Regions from separate parts of the Pseudomonas sp. FG13 genome, predicted to be linked through region 1. Evidence: predicted binding sites of a transcription regulator. Region 1 holds the regulator's gene; each other region holds the start of a gene.

Region 1 (5,668 bases):
CGCGGAAGATTTCGCCTTCTCCCACCCCGGTGGCGCACTGGGCCGCCGCCTGCTGCTGAAGGTCGAAAACGTGATGCACGCCGGCGAAGAGTTGCCCCAGGTGCAACGCGGCACGCTGCTCAAGGACGCACTCATGGAGATGACCCGCAAGGGCCTGGGCATGACGGTGATCCTCGAGGCCGACGGCAAGCTCGCCGGGATCTTCACCGACGGCGACCTGCGTCGCACCCTGGACCGCACCATCGATGTGCACAGCGCCACCATCGAACAGGTCATGACACCCCACGGCAAGACTGCCCGCGCAGAAATGCTCGCCGCCGAAGCCCTGAAAATCATGGAAGACCACAAGATCAGCGCCCTGGTGGTGGTCGATGCCGAAGACCGCCCGGTGGGCGCCCTGAACATGCACGACTTGCTGCGTGCGGGAGTCATGTAAATGAACGCAGACCTGCTGCTACGCGGTAAAACCATCAAGCTGGCCGTGTTCGACGTGGACGGCGTGCTGACCGACGGACGCCTGTATTTCCTCGAGGACGGCAGCGAGTTCAAGACGTTCAATACCCTGGACGGCCAGGGCATCAAGATGCTGATGGCCGCTGGCGTGCAGACGGCTATCATCAGCGGCCGCAAGACCCCGGTGGTCGAGCGACGCGCGAAGAACCTCGGCATTCCCCACCTTTATCAGGGTCGCGAGGATAAACTGGTGGTCCTGGACGAGCTTCTGGGCCAACTCAACCTAACCTATGAACAGGTCGCCTACCTGGGTGACGACCTGCCGGACCTGCCGGTGATCCGTCGGGTTGGCCTGGGCATGGCGGTGGCCAATGCGGCCGGCTTCGTACGCGAGCACGCCCACGGCGTCACCACCGCGCGAGGCGGCGAAGGCGCGGCCCGTGAATTCTGCGAACTGATCCTGCGCGCCCAGGGCCGCCTCGAAGCGGCGAACGCCGCGTACCTGTGAGCCATTTATGCTGAGCAAGAAGATTCGCACCATCCTGCTGTTCGCGTGCATCGCGGCGATTTTCGCGGCGGTGGGCTACTGGAACATCAGCCCCGAACGTTTTCTCGACCGCCCCGCCGTCCAGGTCGAGGAAAACGATATCGACTGGTATGCGACCAACACGCATACACTGCAATACCTGCCTGACGGCAAGGTGCAGTACGAAATGACGTCCGACAAGGTCGATCACGTCAAGGCCACCGACATTACCCTGGTCGCCAATCCGGACCTGAACATGTTCCGCGGCACCGAGTTTCCGTGGCACGTGCAGAGCAAACGCGCCGAAGTGAATCCCGGCGGCACCGAAGTGGAACTGATCGACTCGGTACGCGTTGCGCGAACCGATGAGAAAAACCGCACGACCATCATCACCAGCACTCGCATGACCGTGTTCCCGCAGCAACAATATGCGCAGACCGAGCAACCCGTTAGAATCGACGGCGCCGGCGGTGTATCGACCGGCACGGGAATGAAGGCGTATCTGAAGGAAAGCAGGATACACCTGCTATCGAACGTAAGAGGACAGTATGAAGCTCGCTAAAACCCTCCCTATTTTGCTCAGTCTGGGCGCAGCACTGGGAAGCGCGAGCGCCTGGTCTCTTCCCAATGACCGTGACCAGCCTATCCGCATCCAGGCCGACGACGCCCAACTGGACGACAAGAACGGTATCGCCACCTATAAGGGCGACGTGATCATCACCCAGGGCTCGATGAAGGTCACCGGCAACACCGTGACCATTACCCGTACTCAGTCCGGCGATATCGACGTGGTGACTTCGGTGGGCAACCTGGCTTATTTCGAGCAATTGCAAACGGCTGGCGACACCAAGCCCGTGCAGGGTTACGGCGTGACCATCCAGTATCACGCCTCCCAGGACCGCGTCGTGCTGATCGATCGGGCCAAGGTCATCGACAAGGACAACAACGTCACCCAGGGCGAGAAAATCGTCTACGACACCAACAAGAAACTCGCCAGCGCCGGCCGCGCCACCGGCAACAAGGTGACCGAGCAGCGCCCACGGATCGACATGGTCATCCAGCCGAAAAAGAAAACCGAGCAAAGGCCCCAGTAATGGCAACTCTGAAAGCTCAGCACCTGGCCAAGAGCTACAAGGGCCGTCAAGTCGTGCGAGATGTCAGCCTGTCCATCGACAGCGGGCAGATCGTCGGCCTGCTCGGCCCCAACGGCGCGGGCAAGACCACCTGTTTCTACATGATCGTCGGCCTGGTCCAGGCCGATCAGGGCCGCGTCCTGATCGACGACCTGGACGTCAGCCATCAGCCAATGCACGGCCGGGCCAAGGCCGGCATCGGCTATCTGCCACAAGAAGCGTCGATCTTCCGCAAGTTGTCGGTCGCCGACAACATCATGGCGATTCTCGAAACCCGCAAGGAACTCGACAAGGCGGGTCGTCGCCAGGAGCTGGAAAGCCTGCTGCAGGAATTTCACATCAGCCATATCCGCGACAACCTGGGCATGAGCCTGTCCGGCGGCGAACGGCGCCGGGTGGAAATTGCCCGCGCCCTGGCCACCGCACCGAAATTCATCCTGCTCGACGAACCGTTCGCCGGCGTGGACCCGATTTCGGTGGGCGACATCAAGCAGATCATCCACCATCTCAAGGCCAAGGGGATCGGCGTGCTGATCACCGACCACAACGTGCGCGAGACGCTGGACATCTGCGAGACCGCCTACATCGTCAATGATGGACAATTGATCGCCGAAGGTGACTCCGCCACCATCCTGGCCAACGAATTGGTCAAGGAAGTGTATCTGGGCCATGAGTTCCGCCTGTAAGCGCGAAGTGTCTGGCAACTGTTCCGGCGCCGTCGGTTTTACCAGGCAGCGCCTCGGGAGAGGCTCAATGAATCCCCTCATCGGGAAACTAATTGAGTACTCCCTCTAGGCAAACACTTCAGTTTCAGGCATATAATTTGCTTAAGGTTTGGCGCTTCGGCGCCCTTGTAGTGGATGGCGCATGTGCGCCGGCGAATAAGGTGTTAAGCCCCTGCCATGAAACCATCGCTAGTCTTGAGAATGGGCCAGCAGCTGACGATGACACCGCAGCTGCAACAGGCCATCCGCCTGCTCCAATTGTCGACCCTGGACCTGCAACAGGAAATCCAGGAGGCCCTGGAATCCAATCCGATGCTCGAACGCCAGGAAGAAGGCGACGACTTCGACAACACTGATCCGCTGGCCGACAACGTCGAGCAAAAATCCAATACCGAGATCCAGGAGCCGTCCTACCAGGAGGAAGCCGCCCCGACGGTGGATAACCTCGAGGATGGCGAGTGGAACGAACGCATCCCCAACGACCTGCCCGTGGACACGGCCTGGGAGGACGTCTACCAGACCAGCGCCAGCAGCCTGCCAAGCAGCGATGATGACGAGTGGGACTTCACCACCCGCACCTCTGCCGGCGAAAGCCTGCAAAGCCACCTGCTGTGGCAACTGAACCTGGCGCCGATGTCCGACACCGATCGCCTGATCGCCGTGACCCTGATCGACTGCATCAACAATCAGGGCTACCTGGACGAGACCCTCGAAGAAATTCTCGAAGCTTTCGATCCGGAGCTGGACATCGAGCTGGACGAGATCGAAGCCGTCCTGCATCGGATCCAACAATTCGAACCGGCCGGCATCGGCGCCCGCAACCTGGGTGAGTGCCTGCTGCTGCAACTGCGCCAGCTGCCCGCCAAGACGCCGTGGCTGGCCGAGGCCAAGCGACTGGTCACCGACTATATCGACCTGCTGGGCGGCCGCGACTACAGCCAGCTGATGCGGCGCATGAAGCTCAAGGAAGATGAGCTGCGCCAGGTGATCGAACTGGTCCAGAGCCTCAACCCACGCCCGGGCTCACAGATCGAGGCCACCGAGCCCGAATACGTGGTTCCCGATGTGATCGTGCGCAAGCACAACGATCGCTGGCTGGTGGAGCTGAACCAGGAATCGGTCCCCAAGCTACGGGTCAACGCCCAGTACGCTGGCTTTGTAAGACGCGCCGATACCAGCGCCGACAACACCTTCATGCGCAACCAGTTGCAGGAAGCCCGCTGGTTCATCAAGAGCCTGCAGAGCCGCAACGAAACCCTGATGAAGGTTGCAACCCAGATCGTCGAGCATCAACGCGGCTTCCTGGACTACGGCGACGAAGCGATGAAGCCGTTGGTCCTGCACGACATCGCCGAGGCGGTGGGCATGCACGAATCGACAATTTCCCGGGTGACCACGCAGAAATTCATGCATACCCCACGGGGTATCTACGAATTGAAATATTTTTTCTCAAGCCACGTCAGCACCTCCGAAGGCGGCGAATGCTCGTCCACAGCCATCCGCGCGATCATCAAGAAACTGGTGGCTGCGGAAAATCAGAAAAAGCCGTTGAGTGACAGCAAGATCGCTGGTTTACTGGAGGCACAAGGCATTCAGGTGGCCCGCCGTACCGTCGCCAAGTATCGCGAATCCCTCGGGATCGCGCCTTCGAGCGAACGCAAGCGGTTGATGTAACAGGCCACGCCACAGCGTTCCAGTGGCAGGCATTTCTGCCTGCCGCTTTATGCACTGGCAACGAAGGAGAAGCTGTATGCAAGTCAACATCAGTGGACACCAACTGGAAGTGACCGAACCCCTGCGTACCTACATCGGCGAAAAACTCGACCGATTGGAAAGGCATTTCGACAAGATCACCAATGTGCAGGTCACGATGAACGTCGAGAAGCTGCTGCAGAAAATCGAAGCCACGTTGCATATTCCCGGCGGAGAGGTGGTTGCCAATGCGGAGCACACAGACATGTATGCCGCGATTGACCTGCTGACCGACAAGCTGGATCGCCAACTCAAAAAGCATAAGGAAAAGACCCAAAGCCTCCTCCAGGGCGCTACCGGTCGTTAATCCCCCCAATCCATGATCCGACTAGAAACCATCCTGACCCCCGGCCGTTCCATGGTGAACGCGCCGGGCGGCAGTAAAAAGAAAGCCCTCGAACAAATTGCCAACCTGATCCACCGCGAAGTGCCGGATCTGGAAATGCAGGACGTCTTCGAGGCCCTGGTTGCCCGTGAAAAACTCGGTTCCACCGGTTTTGGCAACGGCATCGCCATTCCCCACTGCCGCCTCAAGGGATGCATCACGCCCATCAGCGCACTGCTGCACCTTGAAGCCGCCATTGATTTCGACGCCATCGACGGCGCACCGGTCGACCTGCTGTTCGTATTGCTGGTTCCGGAAGCGGCGACCGATGCGCATCTTGAGCTGCTGCGCCAGATCGCCAGCATGCTGGACCGCAAGGAAGTGCGCGAAAAACTGCGTAGCGCACCGAGCAACCAAGCCTTGTATCAGGTAGTCCTGGACGAGCAGAACGGTCATTAATCATGCGCCTGATCATCGTCAGCGGTCGCTCCGGCTCCGGTAAAAGCACGGCGCTCAACGTGCTTGAGGACAGCGGCTACTATTGCATCGACAACCTTCCAGCCGGCCTGCTGCCGGAGCTGGCCGAACGGGCGCTGATCCACACCGAGCTGGCGCAACCGCTGGTGGCGGTTTCCGTCGACGCACGCAACCTGCCGAGCCACCTGTCGCGTTTCCCCGAACTGCTCGAGGAAGTGCGCAACCGGCATATCCAGTGCGATGTGCTGTACCTGGATGCCGATGACGAAACCCTGCT
Region 2 (5,668 bases), on a different contig from region 1:
AAAGTGATGGCCGCGGTGGTCCGCGAAGCCCGGCGCATGGCCCCGCTGGACGCGCCGCTATTGATCGAAGGCGAAACCGGCACGGGCAAGGAGTTGCTGGCCCGGGCCTGTCACCTGGCGAGCCCGCGCGGGCAGTCGCCGCTGATGGCGCTCAACTGTGCCGGGCTGCCGGAGTCCATGGCCGAGACGGAACTGTTCGGCTACGGTCCTGGCGCCTTCGAAGGCGCCCGTGCCGAAGGCAAGCTGGGTCTGCTGGAGTTGACGGCTGGCGGCACCTTGTTTCTCGACGGGGTGGGGGAAATGAGCCCGCGCCTGCAGGTGAAACTGCTGCGTTTTTTGCAGGACGGTTGCTTCCGTCGGGTGGGCAGCGATGAAGAGGTGTACCTGGATGTCCGGGTGATCTGCGCGACCCAGGTGGATTTGTCTGAGCTCTGTGCTCGAGGGGAATTTCGCCAGGACCTGTATCACCGCTTGAATGTCCTGTCCCTGCACATCCCGCCGTTGCGTGAATGCCTCGATGGCCTGGCGCCGCTGGTGGAGCACTTTCTCGACCAGGCCAGTCGCCAGATCGGCTGTGCGCTGCCGAAGCTGGCCCCGGCGGCGATGGATCGCCTCAGTCATTACCATTGGCCCGGCAATGTCCGGCAACTGGAAAACGTGCTGTTCCAGGCCGTCTCCCTGTGCGATGGGGGGACGGTGAAGGCCGAGCATATTCGCCTGCCGGACTACGGCGTGCGCCAGCCCCTGGGCGACTTCTCCCTGGATGGCGGGTTGGACGAGATTGTCGGGCGATTCGAGAAGGCGGTACTGGAACGGCTCTACTCCGAACATCCCAGCAGCCGGCAACTGGGCAAACGACTGGGGGTTTCCCATACCACCATTGCCAATAAGTTGCGCGAGTATGAGGTGGGTAAAGAGCCTGGAATGTAATCCGTTACTTGTGGCGAGGGGATTTATCCCCGCTGGGCTGCGCAGCAGCCCTAAATCAGGCGACTCGGTTTACTAGTCTTATCGAGTCGACAGGTCTGGTCTGGGGGCGCTTCGCACCCCAGCGGGGATAAATCCCCTCGCCACAAGGGTTAGTGAGTCTGTCCATCCCGGTAATCCTTTGCCTTTCAGCGGCATGATACCGCCGGTTTTTCGTCTCCGGGACATTCCCTCTTTCCCCACAAACCCCCGCAAGTCCTTTGTTTGCCGGGCCGCGAGCCGCCAGAAAAAAGTTGGTCTGCAAATTGCTTATGGCTGAGCAGTACAGCAGTGGGCGGCAAACGTCCGGCACGCAGAGGAACGAGAGTGGACAAGTACCTTTATGTGGCAATGACCGGCGCCAGCCAGAACGCGCTGGCCCAACGGGCCCATGCCAACAACCTGGCGAACATCTCCACCAATGGTTTTCAGAAAGACCTGGAGCAGGCGCGTTCGATGCCGGTATTCGGCGACAGCTTTCCGGCGCGGGCATTTGCCATGTCCGAGCGGCCAGCCACTGACTTCACCCCGGGTGCGTTGGTTGAAACCGGCCGCGACCTCGATGTGGCGGTGAGCGGGCCGGGCTGGATGGCCGTGCAGAACCCCGATGGCGGTGAAAGCTACGTGCGCACCGGCAGCCTCAACGTCGACGCCCTGGGCGTGCTGCGGGCCGGCAACGGCATGCCGGTGATGGGCAACGGCGGTCCTATCGCCGTGCCACCGGAGCAGAAAATCGAAATCGGCCAGGACGGCACCATCAGTATCCGCGCCATGGGCGAAGGCCCGCGCGTGATGGCGGAAGTGGACCGCATCAAGCTGGTCAACCCGGACCTCAAGAACATGACCAAGGGCCTGGACGGTTCCATCCGTACCAAGGACGGCCAGCCGGCACCGGTCGACGCCAACGTGCAACTGGTGTCGGGGTTCCAGGAAGCGAGCAACGTCAATGCTGTGGACGAGATGACTTCGGTGCTGGCCCTGGCCAAGCAATTCGAGCTTCACGTGAAGATGATGAACACCGCCAAAGAAGGCGACGAGGCCATGGCTCGGGTCTTGCAGATCTAACCATTAATTAAAGCGTCGCGCCGAAAATCAGGCGTACGAGGAGAATCGAATGCTTCCGGCTCTATGGGTTGCCAAAACAGGTCTGTCCGCCCAGGACACCAACCTGACCACCATTTCCAACAACCTGGCGAACGTCTCGACCACGGGCTTCAAACGTGACCGTGCCGAATTCCAGGACCTGCTGTACCAGGTCAAGCGTCAGCCAGGTGCCCAGTCGACCCAGGACAGCGAACTGCCGTCGGGTCTGCAAGTCGGTACCGGTGTGCGCATTGTCGGCACGCAGAAAAACTTCACCGCCGGCAGCCTGCAAACCACCGAGCAGCCGCTGGACATGGCCATCGACGGTCGCGGTTTCTTTCAGATTCTGCAGCCGGACGGCACCACGTCCTACACCCGCGACGGTACGTTCCACCTCGACTCCAATGGCCAGATCGTCAATGCCAGCGGTTTTGCCCTGGAGCCCGCCATTGTCGTGCCGAACAATGCCCAGACCTTCACCGTGGGTCGCGACGGCACCGTGTCCATCACCGTGGCGGGCAACCCGGCCGCGCAAGTGATCGGCAACCTGCAGACCGCCGACTTCATCAACCCGGCCGGCCTGCAAGCGGTAGGCAACAACCTGTTCCTGGAAACCGCTGCCAGTGGTGCGCCGCAAATCGGCACCCCGGGTTTGAATGGTTTCGGTACCACGCTGCAGAACACCCTGGAAACGTCCAACGTGAGCACCGTTGAGGAGATGGTCAACATGATCACCACCCAGCGTGCCTACGAAATGAACTCCAAGGTGATCTCCACCGCCGACCAGATGCTTTCGTTCGTCACGCAGAATCTGTAATCACTTCTATAGGGCGGCCTCAAGGTCGCCTGTAACACCGAGAGGTAGGGTCATGAAACGCTTTGTATCTGTACTGGCACTGAGTGGGATCACCGCGCTCGCGGGGTGTGTCGCGCCAACGCCCAGGCCCAATGACCCGTACTACGCTCCGGTGTTGCCGCGCACGCCGTTGCCGGCCGCTGCCAACAATGGCTCGATCTACCAGGCCGGTTTCGAACAGAACCTGTACAGCGACCGCAAGGCATTCCGGGTGGGTGACATCATCACCATCACCCTGAACGAGCGGACCCAGGCGAGCAAGAACGCCAACTCCCAGGTGGACAAGACCAGCAACACCAGTGTCGGCCTCACCTCGTTGTTCGGCTCCAGCCTGACCACCAACAACCCGATCGGCGGTAACGACCTGAGCCTCAACGCCGGTTACGGCTCCGACCGGGCCACCAAGGGCGACAGCAAGTCCGGCCAGAGCAACAGCCTCACCGGTTCCATCACCGTGACCGTCGCCGATGTGTTGCCCAACGGCATCATCGTCGTGCGCGGCGAGAAGTGGCTGACGCTCAATACGGGTGACGAACTGGTGCGCATCGCCGGCATGGTTCGCGCCGACGACATCGCCACCGATAACACCGTTTCCTCCACCCGTGTGGCGGATGCGCGCATCACGTATTCGGGTACCGGTGCCTTTGCCGATGCGAGTCAGCCGGGCTGGTTCGACCGTTTCTTCCTCAGCCCGAAGTTCCCTTTCTAGGTGGCCCAGTTGAATCTTAAGCGGTTGAACCTCAAACAGCTGTTGATGGGTGCGTTGGTGATGTCGGCAGCCTTCACTGCTCATGCCGAGCGCCTGAAGGACATCGCCAGCATTTCCGGCGTGCGTTCGAACCAGTTGATCGGTTACGGCCTGGTTGTAGGTCTCAATGGTACCGGTGACCAGACCACCCAGACCCCGTTCACCCTGCAGACCTTCAACAACATGTTGTCTCAGTTCGGCATCAAGGTGCCGCCAGGCTCGGGCAACGTCCAGTTGAAAAACGTCGCGGCGGTATCGATCAGTGCCGATCTTCCGGCGTTCGCCAAGCCCGGTCAGCAGGTGGATATCACCGTGTCGTCCATCGGTAACTCCAAGAGCCTGCGAGGCGGCACCTTGCTGCTGACGCCGCTCAAGGGTATCGACGGCAACGTCTACGCCGTCGCTCAGGGCAACCTGGTGGTGGGCGGTTTCGACGCCGAAGGGCGCGATGGCTCGAAGATCACCGTCAACGTTCCGTCGGCCGGTCGCATCCCTGGCGGTGCGTCGGTGGAGCGTGCGGTGCCGAGCGGTTTCAACCAGGGCAACAGCCTGACGCTGAACCTCAATCGGTCCGACTTCACCACCGCCAAACGCATCGTCGACAAGATCAACGACATGCTCGGCCCAGGCGTGGCCCAGGCCATCGACGGCGGCTCGATCCGTGTCACCGCGCCCCTGGATCCGAGCCAGCGGGTCGACTATCTGTCGATCCTGGAAAACCTCGAGGTCGATCCGGGCCAGGCCGTGGCGAAAGTCATCATCAACTCGCGCACCGGCACCATCGTGATTGGCCAGAACGTCAAGGTTTCGCCGGCGGCCGTGACCCATGGCAGCCTGACCGTGACCATCACCGAAGATCCGATCGTGAGCCAGCCGGGCCCGTTGTCCAATGGGCAGACTGCCGTCGTGCCCCGTTCGCGGGTCAATGCCGAACAGGAAGCCAAGCCGATGTTCAAGTTCGGCCCGGGCACTACCCTGGATGAAATCGTCCGGGCGGTGAACCAGGTCGGCGCGGCACCGGGCGACCTGATGGCGATTCTCGAAGCCTTGAAGCAGGCCGGCGCGTTGCAAGCCGACCTGATCGTGATTTGAGGAACGGGCCATGGATATGCGCAAGGGCGCTTTGATCAGTGGAGATTCGGGTTCCTACTCGGACCTGAATCGCTTGAACCAGCTCAAGGTTGGCGACAAGAACAGCGACGGCAACCTGCGCAAAGTGGCCCAGGAATTCGAGTCGCTGTTCCTTGGCGAAATGCTCAAGTCCATGCGCTCTGCCACCGAGGCATTGGGCAAGGACAACCCCATGAATACGCCTGAGGCCAAGCAGTATCAGGAAATGTACGACCAGCAGTTGGCCGTTTCCATGTCTCGCGAGGGTGGCGGTATCGGCCTGGCCGATGTCCTGCTGCGCCAGATGTCCAAGAACAAACCGCTGGCGCCGGGCGAAGCGGCCGCTGCGTCGGCTGCCAAGCAGCAAGAGGCGCTGGACAAGGTCAAGGCAGTGCCCACCCCGGTGGCTGCCGGAACATTGCCCACCAATGGACCTTTGTCGCGCCAGAGCGGCCAGCGTCCGCTCTGGGCTTCGCGGGCCGTCAACGCACCGCAAGGGGCGGGCGAGGGTGGTCATCGTAACGACATGGAACTGCTCAACCAGCGTCGCCTGGCCTTGCCGCCGAAACTGGCCGACCGTCTGCTGGCCGGGCTGGTGCCTTCGGCATCGACCAATGCCAATACCGATGCACCGGCGCAGAATATCCGCTCGGATCGCGCCGTCACCGCCACCAGGTCCGCCTCCGGCGAAATGGCTAATGGCGACTGGCTGGCCGCGCTCAAGGCCTCCGAGTCGAGCGGGGACATGCAGGTCTATGGTCGCGCCGTGGCACAGCCACCGCTGGCGCCGGCCCGCAAAGCGTTCCGCGACGCCGACGAATTCGTCAACGCTATGCTGCCCATGGCCAAGGAAGCGGCGGCCCGCATCGGTGTCGACCCGCGTTACCTGGTGGCCCAGGCCGCCC
Region 3 (5,668 bases), on a different contig from region 1:
CATGATCAACGAGTTGGCGCAGTTGACCAAGAGCATTGACCATATCAAGGAAATCGTCGCTACCCAGCAGTCCTATGCCGGCAATTCCAGCGTGCTGGAGCCGGGCTCGTTGCGAGAGTTGATCGAGGATGTGGTGCGCATCTGCCATGTGTCCCTGGCCCGCCATCAGGTGACGGTGGTCAAGGAGCTCAACGATATCCCGATCATGGCGCTGGATAAGCACAAAGTGCTACAGATATTGATCAACCTGATCAACAACGCCAAGCAGGCGCTCGATCCGGTCTCGGATCGTCCGTCCCGGATCACCCTGCGCCTGAAGGCCATTGACGACAAGCGCGTACGGATCGAGGTCGAGGACAACGGCGAGGGTATCGCCATGGACAACCTCCCCCGGTTGTTCGAACACGGTTTCACGACACGGGCCGACGGCCATGGTTTCGGCCTGCACAGCTGCATCCTGGCGGCTCATGAAATGGGCGGCGAGCTGACCGTACAGAGTGCCGGGCCGGGACAGGGAGCATTGTTTGCGTTGGAGCTGCCGATTGCGCTCGATCAGGAGCAGTCCCTGCAAGCCGCGGGTGGTTGAGCAGCGACGATAGCGACGCATCATCGTTGAATAATCCAAACGGTCATGCGATTCCCTGCATTGTGATCAATATTTCACATGACTAGCATTCCCCGGCTGATATGGCGAAGGGCCATTGCTCCGTAGGGATCCGCTAATGAACTGGCTCAATGACGCAAAACTTTCGACCAAACTGATCATTTCGTTTTTCCTCTGCGCCCTGATTACGCTCGCCGTGGGCATGCTGGGCGTCAGCGGCGTTTCCGCGCTGTCGGCCCGCCTGCAGGCAGTGTTCAACAACAACCTGGTCTCGGTCGCCAATACCTCGCAGACCAAGACCAAGGCCGTCGGACAGACCCGCGATATGTACCGGCTGTACGTGGCGACCGCAGGCAACGCCCCACAGAGCGTGAAGGATGAGTTTCTCGCCTCGATGAAAGCCAACCAGTTGGCCAGCGAAAAGGCGTTTGCCGATTACCGCAAGGGAAACCTGGCTGAGGACGAGCGCCTGGCCGGTGACCAGATGGCGCGCGACTGGCCCGTCTACCAGGCGATGGTGCAGCAGTACTTGGCACTGATGGCGGCGGGAGACTTGGAGAACGGTCGCACGCTGCTGTTGGGAGATTTGCAGAAGGCCTACCGCAAGGTGATGGATCAGTTGACGATCATGATCGACTCCAACGACCGCCAGATCAGCGAAGACGCCAAGGCTGCCACGCTTCAGGAAGTGACGGCCAAGACGGTGTTGTACAGCGGCATTGCCATCGCCTTTATTGCGGCGCTGCTGCTGGGCATGTTCATCAGCCGCCTGATCAGCCGACCGATTGCCGTGGCGGTCGACTGCGCGCAACGCATTGCCCAGGGTGACCTGACCCAGCACATCAACAGCAACAGTCGCGACGAGGCCGGTCAACTGCTCAAGGCCCTGGGCGATATGCAAGCCAGCTTGAAAACCACCATCCAACAGATTGCCTGCGCCTCGGAACAGTTGGCTTCCGCTGCCGAGGAGCTCACCGCGGTCACTGACGATGGCAGTCGTGCCCTGATCCGGCAGAACGACGAAATCCAACAGGCGGCCACGGCTGTGACCGAGATGACCTCTGCCGTGGAGGAGGTGGCTCGCAATGCCGTTTCCACCTCGCAGGCGTCCCAAGCGACCAGCTCGCAAGCCAGCAATGGGCGCGATCAGGCTCGCAATGCAGTGCAGGCGATCAACAATGCGACCCGGGAACTCACCTCATCCACCGAACTGGTCAGTGTTCTTGCCGGGCAGGTCCGGGATATCGGTAAGGTGGTGGATGTGATCCGCGGGATCGCCGAGCAAACCAACCTGCTGGCGCTCAACGCAGCGATCGAGGCCGCGCGGGCAGGGGAGCAGGGTCGCGGCTTTGCCGTGGTGGCCGATGAGGTTCGCGCACTGGCGGCGCGTACCCAGTCGTCTACCGGCGAAATCGAAAGCATGATCCACGCGGTCCAGGATCGTGCCGATAGCGCGGTCGATGCGATGAGCAAGAGCCAGGCACTGGTTACCGAGACCCAGGGCCTGGCTCGGGCGACCGGCGAGGCGTTGGAGCAGATTGCTGACGGCATTTCGCAGATCAACGACCGCAACCTGGTGATCGCCACGGCGTCCGAGGAGCAGGCCCACGTGGCCCGTGAGGTGGATCGCAACCTGGTGAATATCCAGGATCTCTCGACCCAGACCGCGGCGGGGGCGAACCAGACCAACGCATCGAGCCAGGAACTGTCCAACCTGGCGCTGTCCTTCAATACCCTGGTCGGCCGCTTTCGCCTCTGACGCCTGGGAGTGATTACGCCTGGGCCAGTACCAGGCGTATCCCGAGCCTGCTTATTCCTGGGTTGGAGCCAATCGCGCTTCCAACTCCGCGACCTTCGCCTCCAGGCTTTCGAGGCGCGCCCGGGTGCGGGCCAGCACGACCATCTGACTGTCGAATTCTTCCCGGCTCACCAAGTCCAGTTTGCTGAAGCCGCTTTGCAGCAGTGCCTTGAACTGGCTTTCGATTTCGCTTTTGGGCAGCGGAGTGTCGCCGCTCAAGAGGCGGGAGGCGTGGCCACTGAGGGCGTCGAGCAGGTCTTTGGGGGCGAGCATGGCAGCAATCCTGAAAACGATGGCGGCAGTGTATCACGCAGTGTCTATAGTCAATTCGCATGCATCGGATGCACGCTTTTCGCGCACGGGGCTGGAGGTTGTCGCACTGTTGTTGTGCGTATCGCGGCGGTTGGTGGCGTGAGAGAGGTGGGCTCGACGGTTAAAGAGTTGAAATCACGGGTTTTTGGTGCAGATGGCAAGGTTTCTGCTTAGAGGCTCATGACCCATGCACTGATGCAGTCGTTGTGACGATGCAGTGCAGCCAGGCGAAGCGGGGAGCTGCGGCTGGCACGGTTGACTGGCGCTGGTCGGGCAACTTGGGCCGACGATGCGTTACAAAGCCAGGCACTGCGCTTAGACTTGAGTCGGGTTTGTTTTCCTGGGGCAAGTCCACCAATTCGGGAGAAAGTTTCATGAAGCTAGTCACTGCCATCATCAAGCCGTTCAAGTTGGACGACGTGCGCGAGTCGTTGTCCGAGATCGGCGTGCAGGGCATTACCGTCACTGAGGTCAAAGGCTTCGGCCGGCAGAAAGGTCACACCGAGCTGTATCGCGGCGCGGAATACGTGGTCGATTTCCTGCCCAAGGTGAAGATCGACGTCGCCATTGACGACAAGGATCTTGACCGGGTGATCGAGGCAATCACCAAGGCCGCCAACACCGGCAAGATCGGTGACGGAAAGATCTTTGTGGTCAATCTGGAACAGGCTATTCGCATCCGTACCGGCGAAACCGATACCGACGCCATCTAAGCCGCCAAACCCAACGCCCCAGGAGAAAACAATATGACTCTGCGTAAATTCGCAGGGCTAGGAGCCCTGTTGTCCTTCGTAATGCCTGGCCTGGCCATGGCAGAAGAAGCGGCAGCCCCTGTCCTCAACTCTGGCGACACCGCCTGGATGCTGACAGCCACGATTCTTGTACTGTTCATGACCATTCCCGGCCTGGCGCTGTTCTACGGCGGCATGGTTCGCTCGAAAAACCTTCTTTCCGTGATGATGCAGTGTTTCGCCATTACCGGTCTGATCAGCATCCTGTGGGTCATTTATGGCTACAGCATTGCGTTCGACACCACCGGCATGGAGCAGGGCGTCGTCAACTTCAACTCCTTCGTCGGTGGCCTGGGCAAGGCGTTCCTGGCGGGCGTGACTCCGGCGAGCATCACCGGTCCGACAGCGCTGTTCCCTGAAGCGGTGTTCGTCACTTTCCAGATGACCTTCGCCATCATCACCCCGGCCCTGATCGTCGGCGCCTTTGCCGAGCGGATGAAGTTCTCCGCCATGCTCATCTTCATGGGCGTGTGGTTCACCCTGGTGTATGCGCCGATTGCGCACATGGTCTGGTCCGGTAACGGTGGCCTGCTGTGGGACTGGGGCGTGCTGGACTTCGCCGGCGGCACCGTGGTGCACATCAACGCCGGTATCGCAGGCCTGGTGGCGTGCCTGGTACTGGGCAAGCGCAAAGGCTTCCCGACCACGCCAATGGCACCGCATAACCTGGGTTACACCCTGATGGGCGCCGCCATGCTGTGGGTCGGCTGGTTCGGTTTCAACGCCGGTTCCGCCGTCGCCGCCAACGGCACGGCCGGCATGGCCATGCTGGTCACTCAGATTGCTACCGCTGCCGCAGCATTGGGCTGGATGTTTGCCGAATGGATCACCCACGGCAAGCCAAGCGCACTGGGCATCGCCTCGGGCGTGGTGGCGGGTCTGGTTGCGATCACTCCGGCGGCTGGCACCGTGGGCCCGATGGGCGCTCTGGTGATTGGCCTGGCGGCGGGCGTGGTGTGCTTCTTCTGCGCAACCACCCTCAAACGCAAACTCGGCTATGACGACTCCCTGGATGCCTTCGGCGTGCACGGCATCGGCGGTATCCTCGGCGCGATCCTCACCGGTGTGTTCGCTGCGCCGGCCCTGGGTGGCTTCGGCACCGTGACCGATATCGGTGCGCAAGTGTGGATTCAAGTCAAAGGCGTGGGCTTCACGGTGATCTACACCGCGATCGTCACCTTCATCATCCTCAAGGTCCTGGACGCCGTCATGGGTCTGCGTGTCTCCGAGGAAGAAGAGGCTGTTGGCCTGGATCTGGCCCAGCACAACGAGCGTGGCTACAATCTGTAAATCCACGCAAAAAAATATGCCCGGTTCGCCGGGCATTTTTTTGCCTGCGATTTGTCAACGCTCACAGGAAGAGCCAGTTTTTCCGAGGCCTTTTTGTCTGGCGGGTGGCAGGGGTTTTCCAGCGCCAAAGGCTTACATCGAAGGTGGAATATTAGGCTCTTTGTTTTTTTCCTGAGCGCGCTAGAATGCGCGCCGAGCGTGCGGAGAACTGTATGTGGCAACAGACGCTGATTACCCTGCGGGCAAGGCCCCGGGGCTTTCATCTGGTGACGGACGAGTTGCTCGCCGGCCTGCCTGAACTACGGGCGTGTCGCGTCGGTCTGTTGCATCTGTGGCTGCAGCATACCTCGGCCTCGTTGACCATCAACGAGAACGCCGATCCGGCGGTACGTCGAGACTTCGAACGATTTTTCAATCGGCTGATCCCACAAGGAACTGCCGATTATGAGCACAACGACGAAGGCCTGGACGACCTCCCGGCGCACTTCAAGGCCAGCGTGCTGGGATGTCAGCTCAGCCTTCCGGTAACGGACGGGCGACTGGCTCTGGGTACCTGGCAAGGTGTTTATCTGGGCGAGCACCGTGATCATGGCGGTGCTCGTAAAGTCCTCGCCACCTTGTACGGTGAAGGGGCATGACCGCCGATTGCCGGTGGATGTTGAATTTTTTCTGGCAGCCTTCGACAGATGGCGTAGCTGGGCTATAACTAATCTGCTTTTCGCAAGTCATGAGGTAGAACATGAGCGACGATGATCTGGAAAACGACGACCTCGAAGTAGGTGAAGAAGACGAGGCCGAAGACGGCCTGGAAGCGGCAGCCGAAGACGTTGCCGACGACGATGGCGCCGATATACCGGCCCCGACCGCCAAGGG
Region 4 (5,668 bases), on a different contig from region 1:
ATGTTGATCCAGCCCCAGGGCGCGCTTGAGCACATGTTGCATGCCCTGCTGCTCCCAGACGTGATCCTCGCTGACCCGTTGCAGATGATCTGCGTGCCAGCGGTAGACCCGGCAATCGCCCACGTGGGCGAGGGTGAAGCGCCGGCCCCGCAGTACCAGGGCACTGACGGTGGTGAGCAACGGCTGCCCGCCACCGTTGGCCTGCAACCAACGATTCTGTGCCAGCAACAACCGGTCCAGCGCCTGGGCCACGCCCCAGGTTTGCGGCGTGGAGTAATAGTCCAGGGCCAGTGCCTGCAAGGTCGAGCGGGCGGCCAGTCCGCCGTCGGCGCATTGACTCACGCCGTCGGCAATAGCGAACAGGTAGCCTTTGCTGGCGGCCAGGGCCGGGGCCGGGGTGACCAGGCGCAGGGCGTCCTGGTTTTCCTCCCGTGGGCCGATGGCAGTGGCTTCGGCAAAACTCAGTTGCAGGCTCATGGTCGCTGTTTATACCCGAGCCGCGGTGACGGCTGCGGAGCCCCAGGTGGTTCTCCAGCGACGCTTGACGCCGTGCAGGCCGAACCAGGCCAGGACGCCCAGGCTGGCGAACAACCACAACGCCAGTTGGTAGCTGCCGGTGCTCTGCTTGATCGCGCCCATGCCCGCCGCCAGGGCGAAGCCACCGATGCCGCCGGCCATGCCGATCAGTCCGGTCATCACGCCGATTTCGCGACGGAAACGTTGCGGTACCAGTTGGAACACGGCGCCGTTGCCTGCGCCGAGGCCGAGCATGGTGCAGACGAACAGCGCCAGTGCCGCGTAGGAGTTCGGCAGGTTGAAGCCCACCGCCGCGATGCAGATGGCCGCCACGGTGTACATGCCCAGCAAGGTGCGGATGCCGCCGAAGCGATCCGCCAGGGCACCGCCCAGCGGCCGCATCAGGCTACCGCCGAAGACGCAGGCCGCGGTGTAGTAGCCGGCGGTTACCGGGCTCAGGCCATATTGGTCGTTGAAATAGCCGGGCAGGGCGCTGGCCAGGCCGATGAAGCCGCCAAAGGTCACGCTGTAGAAGAACATGAACCACCAGCTGTCACGGTCACCCAGGGCCTTGAGGTAGTCAGCCATGGATTTGGCTTTCGGCCGCTCGGGAGCGTTCTTGGCCAGCCAGGCGAAGATGACCAGAGTCAGGACCAGCGGGATCAGTGCGAAACCGAACACGTTGCCCCAGCCGAAGGCGGCGGCCATCACCGGCGCGATGATCGCGGCCAGCACGGTGCCCGAGTTGCCGGCACCGGCGATGCCCATGGCCTTGCCCTGGTGTTGTGGTGGATACCACTGAGACGCCAATGGCAGGGCGACGGCAAACGAAGCGCCGGCCATGCCCAGGAACAGGCCCAGCAGCAGTGCCTGTTCGTAGCTGTGGATGCCCAGTTTCCAGGCGCAGAACAGCGCGCTGATCACGATCACCTGACCGACCATGCCGGCGGTCTTTGGCGAAATCCGGTCGGCCAGCAGGCCCATGAACAGCCGCAGCACGGCCCCGGCCAGAATCGGTGTCGCGACCATCAGGCCACGTTGCTGGGTAGTCAGATGCAAGTCGGTGGCAATTTGCACCGCCAGGGGGCCGAGCAGGTACCAGACCATGAAACTCAGGTCGAAATAAAGGAAGGCCGCGAACAGGGTCGGGGTGTGGCCGGATTTCCAGAAGCTTGAATTCATCGCGCACCTCAGCTGTAAAAGTCTCGAGAAATGAGTCAGTGCTTAGAGCAGTGCGCCGTCTGTGGTCGCACCACCGGCTCCGAAGAGCCAAAACAAAAAAACGCCGCAACCCGGATTGCCAGTGAGGCAAGAAGGGTGTGCGACGTCTTTGTCGTAGGTGGGGCAACCGCCGTTGGTTACCTGTGGGGATGCTTAAGCGAGATCTGTGCCAACAGCAGGTATCGAGGGGAGGTCATCGCGAGCAGGCTCGCTCCCACAGGTGGATTGGGCGGTACTCGGAATCCTTGTGGGAGCGAGCCTGCTCGCGATAGCGCCGGGCCAGGCGCCGCTGGGCCTCAGCCCAGCAACTCATTCATCGCAATGATCTGCTCGGCCACTTGAATCAGCTTCTGCTGGCGACTCATGGCCTGGCGGCGCATCAGGGTATAGGCCTGTTCTTCGTTGCATTCCTTCATCTTCATCAACATGCCCTTGGCCAGTTCGATGCGCTTGCGTTCGGCCAGTTGCTGGTCCCGGGCCTGGAGCTGGGCGCGCAGGGCCTGGTCGCTTTCAAAACGGGCCATGGCCACGTCGAGGATCGGTTGCAGGCGCGCGGCGTGGATGCCTTCGACGATGTAGGCGCTCACCCCCGACTTGATTGCCTGGCGCATCACACCCGGGTCGTGCTCATCGGTGAACATGACGATCGGTCGTGGCTGGTCGCGACTGACCAGCACCACTTGTTCCATGACATCCCGGCCGGGTGACTCGGTATCGATCAGGATTACATCCGGACGCACTGTTTCGACGCGTTCCGGCAGGTCGATGGTCAGCCCGGATTCGTCAATGACGTCGAACCCGGCCTCCACCAGGGCGGCCTTGAGACGGCCGACTTTCTTCGCGGTGTCGTTGATCAGCAGGATACGCAGCATGGTCGGGCTCCTGTCAGCGGCTGGCGAAAAGGGGAGCCGCATCGCTCAAGGCGTGCAGTTTGAAGCGGCGGGCATACCCGGCCGGATCCGAGCCGTCCCAGGTGGTGCCGTCGATCAACTGGCTGCTGCGCATGGCCTGGAAGGTGGATGAAATGCCCAGCGCCGTGCACGCCTGGCGATACAGCTCGAGTTGCTGGACCTCCTTGGCCACGGCCAGGTAGTCCGGGTCTTCCCGCAGCAGGCCCCAGCGACGGAACTGGGTCATGAACCACATGCCGTCGGACAGGTAGGGCACGTTCACCTCGCCGTTGCCATGAAAACGCATGGCGTGGGGATCCTGCCAGCTGTTGCCCAGGCCATCGGCGTAGATCCCCAGCAGACGGGGTTCGATGCAGTCCAGCGGGGCGTCGAGGTATTCGGGGGCACTCAACAGTTGGGCGGTACTGCGACGGTTCTCGGTGCTCTGTTCGATGAAACGGCTGGCTTCGAGGATCGCCATCACCAGCGCGCGCGCCGTGTTGGGGTATTGCTCGACGAACGCGCGGGTACAGCCCAGGACTTTTTCCGGGTGATCGGGCCAGATGGTCTGGGTCGTCGCCAGGGTGAAGCCGAGGTTCTGTTTCACTGCGCTGGCGCACCAGGGCTCGCCGACACAGAGCCCGTCGATGCGTCCAGCCTGCAAGTGCGCAATCATTTGCGGCGGCGGAACCACCACGCTGTCGACATCCGACAAGGGATGGATGCCCTGGGCGGCGAGCCAGTAGTAGAGCCACATCGCGTGGGTGCCGGTGGGGAATGTCTGGGCGAAGGTCAGTTTCGAGCGAGTTTGGTGCACATGGCGCTCCAGTGCCTCAGGACTGGTCACGCCCATCGCCTGCAGGCCGTGGGAGAGGTTGATGCTCTGACCGTTCTGGTTCAGTCCCATCAGCACCGCCATGTCGGTCGGCGCGACACCGCCGATGCCCAGGTGCACGGCGTAGATCAGGCCGTACAGGCTATGGGCCGCGTCGATTTCACCGCTGACCAGCTTGTCCCGCAGATTGGCCCAGGAGCTCTGGCGCTTGAGGTTCAAGGTCAGGCCGTAGGGTTGGGCGAAGCCCTGAGTGGCGGCCACCACGACCGGGGCGCAGTCACTCAAGGCCATGAAGCCGAGATCGATCACGCTTTTTTCCGGAGCGTCGCTGCCATTGACCCAGGCCAGGGGAGTGGCTGGAACTTCATTCATCGGGCATCACCTTCCACGTAAAAAAGCGCCGTACCCGGACGAATGCCAGAGCATGGCCGGATGACGACGCCGTTGTCCTCTAAAAACAGTGTGGCACTCATCCCGTCGTTGGCATGAGCGCCGATGAGCGAAAAGGGTGCAAGGCATATGCCATCGACGCTGTTTTGCGCAGGCGCCTCGCTTGAGCCGCTGTTGCGCGGCTATAATCGCCGCCTCATTTCGTCGCCCGAGTCAAAGCCGCCCATGTACACCCTGGCCCGTGAACTGCTGTTCAAACTTTCCCCGGAAACCTCCCACGATCTGTCCCTGGACCTGATCGGCGCGGGCGGACGTTTGGGCCTCAATGGTCTGCTGTGCAAGGCGCCGGCGTCATTGCCGGTGAGTGTGATGGGCCTGCAGTTCCCCAACCCGGTCGGGCTGGCGGCGGGTCTGGACAAGAACGGCGCGGCCATCGACGGCTTCGCGCAATTGGGGTTCGGTTTCGTGGAAATCGGCACCGTCACGCCACGGCCACAACCGGGCAACCCCAAGCCACGGCTGTTTCGCCTGCCGCAGGCCGAGGCGATCATCAATCGCATGGGTTTCAACAACCTCGGCGTCGACCATCTGCTGGCCCGCGTGGCTGCCGCCAAGTACAAGGGCGTACTGGGCATCAACATCGGCAAGAACTTCGACACGCCGGTGGAGCGTGCCGTCGATGATTACCTGATCTGCCTGGACAAGGTCTATGCCCACGCCAGCTATGTGACCGTCAACGTCAGCTCCCCGAACACCCCGGGGCTGCGCAGCCTGCAGTTCGGTGATTCCCTCAAGCAACTGCTGGCCGACCTGGCCCAGCGTCGTGCCGAGCTGGCGGTGACCCATGGCCGGCATGTGCCGTTGGCGATCAAGATCGCGCCGGACATGACCGATGAAGAAACCGCCCAAGTGGCCCAGGCGCTGGTCGAGACCGGCATGGACGCGGTGATCGCCACCAACACGACGCTGGGCCGCGAAGGGGTCGAAGGGCTGGAATACGGTGACGAAGCGGGCGGGTTATCCGGTGCGCCGGTGCGTGACAAGAGCACGCACACCGTGAAAGTGCTGGCCGGGGAGTTGGCGGGACGCTTGCCGATCATCGCCGCGGGCGGGATCACCGAGGGACGGCATGCCGCCGAGAAGATCATCGCGGGTGCGAGCCTGGTGCAGATTTACTCCGGCTTCATCTACAAGGGGCCGGCGCTGATTCGCGAGTCGGTGGATGCGATTGCGGCGTTGGGCTGATTTCGCGGCTGTCAGATACTTCTGTGGCGAGGGGATTTATCTGTGGCGAGGGGATTTATCCCCGCTGGGCTGCGAAGCAGCCCCAAAATCGCACGACCGAAACACCTTCATCAATTCATACATCGAAGAGGGATGCTGCGCATCCCAGCGGGGATAAATCCCCTCGCCACAACAGTGTTCGCAACTAGTTTCCGATGGGCATTAAAAAGGGCTCCTCGAAGGAGCCCCTGGGCCGTAGCCCGCCGTCCGGATGGGACGCGCGTGGTTAAATCGGTGTGTGGATCGAAGTTGTCGAGTTCCTGAGTATTGAGCCCTGTGTCAGCCGACGGCGTGAAGTTCGTTGAGTCTGTGGATACCCGCAGTGCCGGTCATACCGTCCCAGTTGTCGCCGCGTCCTTCTCGCCAGCCATTGATCCAGGCTTGACGTACCGACGGTAGAGTAAAGGGGCAAAGCTCACGGGATTTACCACCAACACCATATTGGTAACCGCGTAAAAATGCTCTTTCCAACGGATCACGCTTAAGTCTTCTCATAGGGTATTGCCCTCACTTGTTGACTGTTACTTCGCGT

What was found. Region 1 encodes sigma-54, which starts transcription at its own class of promoters, with help from an activator protein. Its sites were predicted from a motif close to ANTGGCATNNANNTTGCTNT; they were not measured.
Region 2: ACODTO_RS05335 (flagellar basal body rod protein FlgF) is a predicted target of sigma-54. The motif match lies at 1,220-1,239, and genes of this name have one in related genera.
Region 3: glnK (P-II family nitrogen regulator) is a predicted target of sigma-54. The motif match lies at 2,868-2,887, and genes of this name have one in related genera.
Region 4: ACODTO_RS11305 (CmpA/NrtA family ABC transporter substrate-binding protein) is a predicted target of sigma-54. The motif match lies at 3,970-3,989, and genes of this name have one in related genera.

The regions. Positions count from the first base shown of each region.
Region 1 covers NZ_JBMDKO010000002.1:83,046-88,713, reverse strand. Annotated here, with positions in the region: gene ACODTO_RS02920 (KpsF/GutQ family sugar-phosphate isomerase) at 1-436, shown strand, start outside; gene ACODTO_RS02915 (KdsC family phosphatase) at 437-961, shown strand; gene lptC (LPS export ABC transporter periplasmic protein LptC) at 969-1,541, shown strand; gene lptA (lipopolysaccharide transport periplasmic protein LptA) at 1,528-2,073, shown strand; gene lptB (LPS export ABC transporter ATP-binding protein) at 2,073-2,798, shown strand; gene ACODTO_RS02895 (RNA polymerase factor sigma-54) at 3,015-4,511, shown strand; gene hpf (ribosome hibernation-promoting factor, HPF/YfiA family) at 4,588-4,896, shown strand; gene ptsN (PTS IIA-like nitrogen regulatory protein PtsN) at 4,909-5,373, shown strand; gene rapZ (RNase adapter RapZ) at 5,376-5,668, shown strand, end outside.
Region 2 covers NZ_JBMDKO010000004.1:21,805-27,472, forward strand. Annotated here, with positions in the region: gene ACODTO_RS05330 (sigma-54-dependent transcriptional regulator) at 1-930, shown strand, start outside; gene ACODTO_RS05335 (flagellar basal body rod protein FlgF) at 1,294-2,031, shown strand; gene flgG (flagellar basal-body rod protein FlgG) at 2,081-2,866, shown strand; gene flgH (flagellar basal body L-ring protein FlgH) at 2,919-3,614, shown strand; gene ACODTO_RS05350 (flagellar basal body P-ring protein FlgI) at 3,660-4,745, shown strand; gene flgJ (flagellar assembly peptidoglycan hydrolase FlgJ) at 4,756-5,668, shown strand, end outside.
Region 3 covers NZ_JBMDKO010000003.1:129,938-135,605, reverse strand. Annotated here, with positions in the region: gene ACODTO_RS04585 (sensor histidine kinase) at 1-586, shown strand, start outside; partial or broken gene ACODTO_RS04580 (MCP four helix bundle domain-containing protein) at 723-1,505, shown strand; gene ACODTO_RS04575 (methyl-accepting chemotaxis protein) at 1,500-2,363, shown strand; gene ACODTO_RS04570 (accessory factor UbiK family protein) at 2,415-2,675, opposite strand; gene glnK (P-II family nitrogen regulator) at 3,089-3,427, shown strand; gene ACODTO_RS04560 (ammonium transporter) at 3,461-4,795, shown strand; gene ACODTO_RS04555 (secondary thiamine-phosphate synthase enzyme YjbQ) at 5,008-5,433, shown strand; gene sutA (transcriptional regulator SutA) at 5,535-5,668, shown strand, end outside.
Region 4 covers NZ_JBMDKO010000009.1:147,022-152,689, reverse strand. Annotated here, with positions in the region: gene ACODTO_RS11320 (bifunctional protein-serine/threonine kinase/phosphatase) at 1-477, opposite strand, end outside; gene ACODTO_RS11315 (nitrate/nitrite transporter) at 487-1,698, opposite strand; gene ACODTO_RS11310 (ANTAR domain-containing response regulator) at 2,034-2,609, opposite strand; gene ACODTO_RS11305 (CmpA/NrtA family ABC transporter substrate-binding protein) at 2,623-3,834, opposite strand; gene ACODTO_RS11300 (quinone-dependent dihydroorotate dehydrogenase) at 4,078-5,097, shown strand; gene rmf (ribosome modulation factor) at 5,416-5,631, opposite strand.